Linked DNA regions of Thalassoglobus sp. JC818. The main gene of each other region encodes a partner of the protein of the gene in region 2 in a complex. Links are inferred from orthologs where the notes say so. Each region holds a gene or a part of one and is shown on either strand. Other genes may lie near its edges.

Region 1 (5,397 bases), on a different replicon or contig from region 2:
CTCCACGGCACCTGCATCAATTCCGACCGAGGATTCTGAGGCAGCTACTCAGCGATGCTGGCTTCACCGAGATTCGCGTCTCAAATCACCGGAGTGTGCGCGACTACTTTGGAGGAACCGGTCTCTGGTTGCTCAATCGGAATCCGAATTCGCGGCTCGGGAAAACTCTCCTGAATTGGTTTCTCGTAGCCCCGCCGATGTTTGTTCACCTTGCATGTGCACCGGTCGCCATTCTGCTCAGTTGGTTGAAGACAACGGGGCAATTGACCGTGACTGCCAAAATGCCAACTGGCGAATCCTGAAGCACATCAACAAATCCGCTTTAAAGATGTTTGCGAGAGGACTGTGTGCAAGACATGTGTCCCCAAACGAAACCATCGCATGTCGACAGGTCACTTTGACCGACGACATGCGATGGCGATAAGCAGTCGAGTTGGCGGGCTTATTTCGGCGGTGGGGCCAAACCAACGAAGATAATCAGGCCGTCGCCACCAGGGTTTCCGTCCGTATCAATAATTCCGGAATCGAATCCCAGGACGTCGGTCGCAAACTTCGGTTTCCAGTTGTTGACGGTCCAGACGTTGCCAGCTTGGTCAATCTGAACACTCGTCTGCCGCATCATGGGAACGTAGCTCGGAAGATTGCTGTCCGGGCCGTTGAGCGGAGTTCCATCATGCAGCAAAACTTCTTCACCTGCTGAGTGAACGGTGTAACCCGTCGACGGGGAAATCGGATCACCCATGGCTGCATTCACAGGACGCGTGGCAGGATTGGCTCCGGCGAGTTTGGACAATCGTCCCTGTGTCAGCACGCTGTCAAATCCGAGTGGTCCAAAATTCGAAACCCAGATGTTGTCTTCACCGTCGACAGTAAGTCCCCACGGACCAAAGATTCCGCCGCCAGTGTAGGCACCAATTTGAGTTCCATCAGGTGCGTATGCGTAAACGGTGTGGTTTTCCTGAGAAGCGAACCACGCATTCCCCATTGAGTCGACGTCGATGACTTTCAGTGTATGGCCCACATCGTGAGTGAACTCGACGATCGGATCGCCGTTGTTATCCAGAACGATCTTCGCGACGCTGCTCTGTTGTCTGCCTGACAATCCCCCTGAGTTCGTCACCCAAACTGCTCCGTCTGGTGCCACAGCCAATCCGAATGGAGCAGCGCCTGCGTGGAAATCAACCTGAACAGCCTGTTCCGGATTTCCACCTGGATACATCACAACAGTGTTGTTGCCGAAACTGGCCGACCAGACGTTTCCTGAATCGTCGACCTTGATTGCCTGAACGCGATAGGTTCCGCCAAAGAATCCGATTGGAATGGAGAGTGGAATGCCTGCTGGTGAAATCAGAGAGGTGCTTCCGTTCGCGTCATCATCTGTTCGGTCGGCCGTCGGCAGAAGATCACCCCATCCGAAGTTCCCGACCCAAACATGGTCATCCGGTCCGATGGTGATTCCCCAACCAACTCCGAGAATTCCTCCGCCGGTGATCGGTGAACCGGGAAGTCCATCACCACCCTTGGCAGGTTTTCCGTTTGGCTGCAGTACCATGATGTTCCGGGCGGAATTGGGAGTTCCCTGAACAACGTTGTTTGCGACCCAGACATATCCGCGTGAGTCGAACGCGACGTTTGCCGGACCACCGAGAAGAAATGCGTCGTCACCGGAGTCATTGACCTTTACAGTGACAACCCAGGAATCCGGCTCGCGATGCAGGACTGGCGTATACACTCGCTTGGCTTTTGTCAGCCAGTAGATCAATGAAGCATTCCAGCTGGGATCACGAGCCAGGTTGGCCAAAGCAACCACTGTATTGCGAGGCCGTTCTCCGCGATCGGTCTCTGTTAAATACAGCAGAGTCGATCGAATCAGATAATTGTTAGTTGTGGCCACGAGCAGGTTGGCGAGAGATCGAACTGTTCGAATGGAGTTCGTTTGATCAGCATTGGGTGACTTCTGGAGAACGGAAGACGTCCGTCCGCTTCTGGATGAGGCGATGTTCTCCGCCATCATCGCAGCGATTCGCAATGAGAATGCGTTGCCCGAGATTTCTCCGGTTCGATAAAACTGAGCCATCGAATAGGCAGCTGCGACGGTCGTCAGTTCGTTAATTGTCACATCTGAAGGAAGTCGATGACCAAGGATGGCCACATACTCGTCGCCGTATCCGACTTCCGCTGTGACAAAGAAAATGCTGTCGGTCTTATCTTTCCGTGCCTTCAGTTTGAAGTCGCCGTTTTTCTTCGAAGTCGTTTGTCCGACGACATTTGGTCGTCCTTCGGTAGCTTCATAGAGCGTGACACGGACTTTGGAGTTCGGTTTTGAATGCTTCGTTCCTCCAGTCTGAACAGTTCCTTTCAGCCAGTCGCTTTTCGCTTCAAGTTCTCCTGGCATCGTCAGGAATATTCCTGTGATCACCATGATCATTGCGGCAATGTAGTTGGAAGCCGTATTCATTGAAGAAAACTTTCTCTCACATTGAGTCAACGGAAGAATGGAAGGGTGAGAATTAGGTTGACTATAGAACAAGGTGTGAGGGAACGTGTCGACTAAATACAACACTCGCCGGACTTAGGGAGAACCCTAATCGCATCGGCGATCGAATTCATGTTGGACGGTTTGCAGCGATTCAACCACCGCCGCGAATGAATCCGCACGATCGAATGAACTTGTATGACTCATCTAACGCGAGTAATCAGCGTTACTGGAGAGCTAGACTCTCTGCTCGAAAGACTGGCCCTTCGATACAAGTCCGACGGTAGTCCCAGCCGTCATCGGTGACGACTTTTGTCACACAGCTGAAACAGGCACCGAAGCCGCAAGCCATAGGAGTTTCGAGGGAGAGCCAGCAGGGAACATTTTCTGCCAGACAAATGCTCGCAACAGCTGCCATCATTCGCTCTGGTCCGCAGCAGTAAACGCCGTCGGGGCGATCATCACCTTGTGCTGAGAGGTTCCGAGCAACGAGTTCGGTGACAAATCCGTGATGCCCGGCCGATCCATCGTCGGTTGATGTTTGAATGCGAAATCTTGAACTCTCAAAGTCGTCGAAGTCAGACAGATCGGCGAGATAGCGCTGACTTTGGGCTCCATAACAGAGAGTTACTCGGCGTTCTGAATTTGTCGAGGCAAGTGACCCGCGTGAACTCTCTTGGAGTTCTCCATACGTCCGTTTTCCGAGCGTCTCCCTCGTCACAGCGAGAAACGGGGTGTAACCGATTCCTCCTCCGACACACATGAGGTGATTTCCTTCGTAGAACGGAAACCCATTGCCCAGCGGTCCCCAGATGACGACGTTTTCTTCGCTTTCCCATTCGCTCATCAGGTTGGTCATTTTCCCAACGACGTGATAGGCGAACTCAAGAGCGACGGGCGATCCCTGCTCGTCGACAATTGTGTCGTACAGCGCAAATGGGCGGCCGAGCAGCGGGTCCGTTCCTTGCTCGGGCCGGATCATGAAGAACTGTCCTGGCGTGATTGTCTGGGCCAACTCGCTCGCATCAACACGAATCGCGAACGTCTTGTCGGCGAGGACTCGCTGAGACAAAATTTTTGCTGTGTGTTGCTTCGCATAGTCGTTTTGGCCGGGGAGCGCGACTGGCTCGCAAGACTGAGATTCGGGATTGGAATATTCACGGTTCATGGATTGTTCTCTCTGGCCCGAGACGTCAGTTTGAGAAGGCACTTTTTGAGCTGAGTTTGTCGACGATCAGTTTACCGATATTCAAAGAGGAGGTCGCTGCCGGAGAAGGAGCATTTCCAACATGCACGATGCGATCTGACTCCTGAAACAGGAAGTCATCGATCAGCATTCCGTCGCGACCGAGGGCCTGAGCTCGGACTCCGGCGGGAGCTGCGATCAGGTGTTCTTTTTTGATGTCGGGAATCAGTTTTTGAAGCGCGGTGACGAATGCAGATTTGTTCCACGATCGCCACATTTCGTCCAACCCTGCTTTCCAGTTTCGGGCTGCAAGTTTGAGAAATCCGACATGTGAGAGTGACTGCGAGAGGTCTCGGAACCGGACATCGGTCTTTTGATAGCCGTCCCTGGCGAATGCGAAAACCGCATTCGGTCCACACTCGACCCCCCCGTGGATCATCCTGGTGAAGTGGACGCCGAGAAACGGGAATTTAGGATCGGGAACCGGATAGATGAGTCCTCGGCAGAGATGCTCGGCTTCTCGCTTGAGATAGAAGTATTCGCCGCGAAACGGAACGATGGGAGCTTCCGGTCGCTGATGCGAAAGTGAGATCAATCGGTCTGCCCACAGCCCGCCGCATGTCACGAGAATATCTGCTTTCAATTCCCCTTGCGTGGAGTCGACGATGACTTGAGATGGCTCCTGTCGAATCGCAGTGACTTCGGCATTCAACCAGATGCGATGCCCCGCCTCTGTCAGCTTCTTGGCGAGCCGTTCGCAGACGAGTCGGTAGTCGACAATTCCGGACTCAGGAACATGAATCGCCTGCACTCCAGCGACATTGGGTTCGAGTTCAAGCAAACGTGTGCGATCAATGATCTCGCAGTTCACGCCGTTGGCGAGCCCGCGTTCGTAGATGTCCTGAAGACGCCCGAGTTCGCTCTCATTCGTGGCGACGATGACCTTTCCGCAGAGGTCGTAGGGAATCCCTTCTTCGTCACAGAACTTCTGCATGGCAAGCTTGCCGGCGCGGCAGTTCCTGGCTCGATAAGTTCCCGGTTTGTAGTAGATGCCGGAATGCAATACGCCGGAATTGTGCCCAGACTGATGCATCGCGATCTGTGATTCTTTCTCCAGAATCACAATCTTTTTTCCGGGATATCGCTGCATCAATTCAAAGGCAGTCGCCAACCCGACAATCCCGCCTCCGATGATCGCAACATCGCACCTTTGCACAGCTGGGCCTCTCTCTTGATCTGGCGGGGAACGCATTCTGATGAAGTCGCTGGTCAGACGCGACAGTCTAGATTGCCGTCAATCCGAACCACAGAATGCGGCAATCAGCCCTTACTGTCGCGGGTTGGCCACCTTGCGACAAGGAACTCTTTCAAAACGGCTGCGTGACCAGCTGCGATGTCTTTGGTACTGGTCACGAGTGTGACGACATCGTGGCACTTCAATGAGTTGATTGTCGACTCAACTTCGTCGATGTTCTCGAGGAGTTCGGTTCGATAGCGTTTGGCGAACTCGTCAACCTGCGACAGGTTTTGATGGAACCATTTCCGAAGATCGTTCGAAGGTGTCCAATCCTTCGCCCAAAGGTCGATCTGAGCAGCTGCCTTCGAAATTCCTCGGGGCCAGAGACGATCGACGAGAACTCGAAAACCGTCGGCGGGGGATGCTTCGTCATAGATTCGTTTGACTCGAATCGTGGTTCCCATCGCACACTCGCATGAATTCATCGAGGGCCGAGTG
Region 2 (5,455 bases):
GATCGCCCTGAGTCGAGAGATCAGACGGTATTGAGCTCGACCGGTGAGTCAGGACTTCCATGTTGAAGACAATGGAAACGCCTCGCGTGTCTGTTCGAACCTGACTCGGGGAAACACTGAGGATGGGGACCAACGCCGGGAGCGGCCACAGCAATCGTGCCAGACGCGGAGCGTTGCGAGTTTGAAGTTCTTCCTGAACGACTTCCAACATGGTCGGCACGACGCCAAGGACAGCTTCTTCGATCTCATGCTTGCGGAGATAGAGTCCTCCAACTAACCCTGTGATAATGTTTGCTTTGGAGAAAGTTTTGCTGTCGAGGTGTGTCACGTCAGGCTTTGAGATGTGCCAGTTGTTGTCTTCGATCTGAAACTCCTGACGAAGCGGAACGAGTTTCAGTCCTGATGGTGTGACTGCGGGTTGAAATTCAACAGACAATCGAACCGGATGTTGGTGTCCCAGGTTGACCTGAAATTCGCTGGTCGTTGCGGATTCGTTGCCGAAACGGAGATGTGCTTTTTCGATCGTCAGAAGCAATGGAGAAAGGTCGAAGTCCGCGCGAAATCGACCTCCTGAAATCGCATGCAATTGGCACTTTTCGAGATGACCATCGAAGCGGATGTTCGAAAACAAGACATGGACGGTTCCTGAGGACGATGTGAATTCTCGTTCAATGTCAGGCAGGTCGCCTTGAAGTGCCGAACGTGGAAGGAACTCAGAAATCCCGTCAGAGATGCTGGCCAGTGCTTCATTCCCGAGGCGCAAGGCAAGCTTGTCCGCGAGGGTCACCTGAGTCATCAGCGACTGTCGGTAGAAGTTCGCCATGATCGGCAACTTGGCCGTTTCCGCCGTGCTCTCCAGCTTGACGACCTTGTCAGCTGAAGGATTCGTCAACCAGTTCAAGACGTCGGGATTTGCGAATGCAATTCTCCAGACATCGTGTCCAGCATTTTCGACGACGCTCAGTTCTGCATTTCCGCCTGCTTCGGAAAGTTTGCGAACGAGTTCAGCTGAGCGGTCTGACGGGATGAGCTCGTCATTCGATCCGTGAATCGCCCAGACTGGGATTTTTGAATTCGCGAGTGATTCCAGTTTGAGCCCCTTTTCAATCTCGCCGCCAGAGAGTGCCATGACTCCCTGCCAAAGTTCAGGCGAGGCTGCTGCGAGGCTCCATGCTCCATAGCCTCCCATTGACCAGCCACAGAGAGTTCGTCGAGACGGATCGATCGAGTACTCGGACTCGACCTGCATCAAGATCTTCAACGCTCTGTCTGTATCAGGCGAATTGGCCAGCCAAGCTGTCAGATGCCGTGAGCGTTCGCTTTCACACTGAGGGAACACTGCAATGAACGGAAGGTTAGGCTGTTGCTCTAAAGCGACTCCCAACCCGACTGAAAGGGGTTGGTAACCATCCGTTCCTTTTTCGCCTGCTCCGTGCAGAAAGAGCACCACTGGCCAGTTTTTGTCCGGCGAGTAGTCTGCTGGGAGATAGATTCCGTAGCGATGGTCGCCGGATTCGTCGTGAAATTCTTTGACCAAGAATCCACTCGGGAGTTCGACCGTTGACGAAGGAGGTGATACAGAGCACCGAGCAGAGCTGAGGAAAGCCAAGACAAGACCGACTGCAACTGCGCTCAGCAGTTGCAGATCACAGATTTCCCGCAGCTTGCCCATGAGTGAATCACTCCGCAGCGAGATTCTGTTCGTACAATCGTGCGATGTCTTCTTCAGTGACGGTGATGATCCGCGTGAATCCGGTGTGGGCTCGCTCGTAGGAGATTTTCGACGCGAGCTGCGGCTGCGATTGAATGGCTTCGGCGATCACATTTCTTTCTTCCGGAGTCAGCCCGCTGATCGCATCGTCCCAGAGAGTCTGAGTTTCGATGACAAGAGATTCCAGTCGAGGATCGAATTTGTTGTAACCAGCCATGTTTCTTTCGCGATGTGGATTTTTGAGAGCACAACACTGAGTTCTTACTGTAGCGGTCGAAGAATGGTGTGTCGATTGACGAGGCTGTTGTTGGACCGAATCGAGTCGCATTTTCGAGAGTGGTAACGGTTCCGAGAAGAAGTGCGTGGCAGGAGTGCGAAATCCTCGATGATTCGATACTTTGACGAGCTCAGAGACCTCCTCATTCTGTTCTTGTTTCACAGTCGATCGTCCTGAGGCGATTCCAGTTGCTCGGCTTTCGCGGTTTCGAAATTCGGTCGATTGCTGGGATGCGCGTTTAGTAGATGAGACGGCACAAGGTGTTGTGAAGATTAGAGTTGAGTGAGGTTGTCTCGGTGCGGAAGAGCTGGTTAACGAATTGACATCGCTACGGAAGACCAATCGCTGATGGCGGATCTGCAAGTCACGTTGAATCGATTAAAACTCCGAAATCCCATCCTCGTGGCATCGGGAACCTTCGGGTATGCGCGCGAGATGGCGGCGTTCGTTAATTTTTCAGAACTCGGAGGCATCGTTCCCAAAACGGTGACTGGAGAGCCTCGCATCGGGAATCCCCCGCCACGGACAGTCGAAACGTCTTCTGGAATGCTTAATTCGATCGGTCTCGATAACGACGGGATCGACGTATTCGTCAACAAGCACGTCCCTTATTTGACTGAGCTTGATACTGCTTTGATCGCGAACGTGGCTGGGCGAACGGTCGACGATTTTGCGATGCTGGCTGAGCGGCTGGCTGGTGTCGCGGGGATTGCAGCTGTCGAACTGAACATTTCGTGTCCGAATGTGTCTGGAGGAGTGGATTTCGGAACGAATCCGGACTCTGCGAAGCAGGTGGTTGAAGCAGTCCGCAACGCGTGTTCGTTTCCTGTCATTGCCAAGTTAACTCCGAACGTTACCGACATCACTGCGGTCGCTGCGGGAGTTGCAGAAGGAGGCGCGGACGCGGTTTCCTGTGTGAACACCTTCCAGGGCATGGCAATCGACTGGCGGAGACGGAAAGCGGTTCTTGGCAACGTGCTGGGTGGTTTGAGCGGACCGGCGATCAAGCCACTGGCCTTGCGTTGCGTTTATCAGATTGCCAAATCGGTCGATATTCCGATCATCGGGATCGGGGGAATTTCGACCATTGATGATGTTTTGGAATTCCTCGTTGCCGGGGCGACCGCCGTTCAAATCGGAACAGCGAACTTTTACAATCCTGCGGTCTCTGGATCGATGGCGACGCTGCTCAACCAGCAACTCGATGCTGACGGGATTCGGTCAGTCGCCGAGATCGTCGGTTCCATTCATCAGAAAACCCAGCAGTCTTGCTGATTGAGACGCGTTCGAGTTCCTTAACCAGATATTGTTGTGACTATGCGAGTTCTATCCGGTATCCAGCCCACTGGTCGATTTCATCTAGGAAACTACTTCGGCGCCATTCGGCAATACATCGCATTGCAGAACAATGAGCAGGCTTTCTATTTCATCGCGGATCTTCACGCGCTGACGACCGTGCGAAACCCGGAAGACTTTCGGGCGAACGTTCGTGATGCTGCCCTCGATTTGCTGGCTCTTGGGCTTCAGCCAGATCAAGCGACGCTCTTTCGACAGTCAGACGTTCCTGAGGTGACCGAACTGACCTGGCTGTTGATGACGGTGACTCAGATGAGCCTTCTCGAGAAGTGCCATGCGTACAAAGACAAAATCGCGAAGGGGCTGCCAGCGGATGCAGGTTTGTTCACATATCCCGTGTTGATGGCTGCGGACATTCTGGCTTACGACAGTGATCTCGTACCGGTCGGGCAGGATCAAATTCAGCATGTCGAAGTGACACGGGATCTCGCTCAGCGCTTCAATCACATTTACGACACTGAAGTCTTCGTGCTGCCGAAGTCTCACGTTCTTGAAAGCACTGCCAAGGTTCCAGGAACCGACGGCGAGAAGATGTCCAAGAGTTACAACAATACGATTGGTCTCTTCGAGCCACCAAAGAAGCTTCGTAAGAAGTTCATGTCAGTGAAAACTGACTCCACTCCAGTCGAGGAACCGAAAAATCCTGACACCTGTGCTGTCTTCGGCCTCTACAAACTCTTTGCGGATGAGTCTGAACAGAAGGCGCTCGCCGATCGCTACCGGGCCGGCGGAATGGGATACGGAGAAGCGAAGCAGGCTCTCTATGAAAAGACCATGGAGCACTTTGCCGAAGCTCGTTCTCGACGTGAAGAACTGGAAGCCAACCCGGACGAAGTTGAAGACATTCTTCGCGCAGGTGCAGCGAAAGCTCGAGCTAAAGCACAGGAAGTCCTCTCGCGAGCACGGGAAGCCTGTGGAATATCAGCACGCCATGCCAACTATTGAGCGGTCTTATTGAGTTCGTCTTCTGCAATGGCACGAAGGCCAATGCATCTCAGGAGAATAGATTTCAGTCAGCATCGCAGAACGGTCAGAATGATCTAGCTGCCGATTGGAACTGCGTTGACGATGTTTTCCGGCTGCTCGCCGCGAACCATGGCAACGATCTGATGGGCGACACGTTCGCGAAGTTCGATCAACGCTTCTTCGGAAACAAAGGCTGCGTGCGGTGTCGCGACGACATCCTCTCGTTGATACAGCTCGTCAGTAATGTCTGGAGGTTCCGGCGAGAAGACATCGAGCCCCGCTCCCGACAACTTGCCTGACTTCAGTCCCTGCAACAAAGCTTCAGGATCAACAAGCCCGCCGCGCGACGTATTGATGAGGACAGCTCCGGGCTTCATTGCTGAGATGGCCTGACTGTCGATGATGTTCTGCGTGTCGTCTTTGAGTGGCACGTGGAGGCTGATGTACTCCGACGTCGCCAGTACCTCTTCGAGGCTGACCATCGTGCAACCGGTGCCGTAGTCGTTCCCGGATGGAGTGTACGCGACGACTTCGAGCCCGAAGCTCTCCGCTCGAGCTCGAACCGCTTGACCGATCCGGCCGAATCCAATCAATCCGAGACGTCGGCCAGCAAGCCGTTTCATCGGAGGTCCGGATGCGAGATCGTACTCACCTCGTTTTGTTCGCAGATGAAAGAACGCCGCGTTTCTTTCAATCGCGAGCAGTAGTGCCAGCGTGTGGTCCGCGACTTCAGGGATGCAATAGTCGGGAATGTTCGTGACCGTAATCCCTTGAGACGTTGCAAAGTCGACATCGATGTTGTCGAGACCGATTCCCATCCGGCAAATGAGACGACAATCCGATGCGGATTCAATCACGGTTTTCGTCACTTGTCCCCAGCAGGTTGCGATGGCGATGACGTCTTCAGCAAGGTTTGCGAGGGTTTCTTCAGAGTCATCCGGAGCGTCGACGATTTCGAGTGACTCTTCCGACAGGATCTTGGACTCGATGTCGAGCTCAGTCCACGGGTGATCTGTGATCAGAACTTTTCTGGAGGCCATCGCGTTCGTTGTCCTTTTCCTGAGCCACCTGAACCGGGCAATCTCAAACTCGGTTGGCCGTCTCTTCAATCAACCGGCACGGCGACGTTTGATCAGGCGGAGTGC

What was found. Proteins that work in one complex are often made in the same cells at the same time.
Region 1: the proteins of AB1L42_RS16845 (region 2) and AB1L42_RS10810 are in contact, whole or in part, in a crystal structure (PDB 5UE9), measured with the Lactococcus lactis proteins. The link is inferred for Thalassoglobus sp. JC818 from one-to-one orthologs. Residues at the interface, in WP_025017116.1 of Lactococcus lactis: Gly25, Phe27, Phe29, Glu32, Tyr33, Lys35, Tyr36, Lys48, Phe56, Thr60, Pro61, Arg62, Val63, Ala64, Glu65, Thr66, Ala67, Ser68, Gly69, Met70, Ile74, Gln77, Pro223, Glu251, Phe274, Ala275, Pro277, Phe278; in WP_023189152.1 of Lactococcus lactis: Leu4, Gln5, Ala47, Ser48, Met49, Leu50, Leu51, Arg52, Arg53, Met95, Leu98, Arg223, Met224, Ala225, Cys226, Ile228, Gly229, Ala230, Cys231, Tyr232, Ala233, Val235, Glu236, His237, Asn243, His244, Ala245, Lys247, Glu250.

The regions. Positions count from the first base shown.
Region 1 is NZ_JBFEFI010000003.1:757,927-763,323, forward strand. The notes cover bases 1,674-4,499. They hold AB1L42_RS10810 (dihydroorotate dehydrogenase electron transfer subunit), read right to left. Parts: upstream 3,645-4,499; coding sequence 2,703-3,644; downstream 1,674-2,702. Other genes in these bases: AB1L42_RS10805 (hypothetical protein), read right to left, coding at 1,674-2,458; lhgO (L-2-hydroxyglutarate oxidase), read right to left, coding at 3,670-4,499. Outside these bases: AB1L42_RS10800 (class I SAM-dependent methyltransferase), read left to right, coding at 1-302; more of AB1L42_RS10805, read right to left, coding at 443-1,673; more of lhgO, read right to left, coding at 4,500-4,878; AB1L42_RS10820 (DUF488 family protein), read right to left, coding at 4,983-5,363.
Region 2 is NZ_JBFEFI010000006.1:207,211-212,665, reverse strand. What follows is about bases 1,416-4,299. They hold AB1L42_RS16845 (dihydroorotate dehydrogenase), read left to right. Parts: upstream 1,416-2,336; coding sequence 2,337-3,263; downstream 3,264-4,299. Other genes in these bases: trpS (tryptophan--tRNA ligase), read left to right, coding at 3,306-4,289; AB1L42_RS16850 (hypothetical protein), read right to left, coding at 1,680-1,928; AB1L42_RS16855 (alpha/beta hydrolase-fold protein), read right to left, coding at 1,416-1,537. Also shown: more of AB1L42_RS16855, read right to left, coding at 1-1,415; AB1L42_RS16835 (C-terminal binding protein), read right to left, coding at 4,385-5,350; AB1L42_RS16830 (GIY-YIG nuclease family protein), read right to left, coding at 5,420-5,455.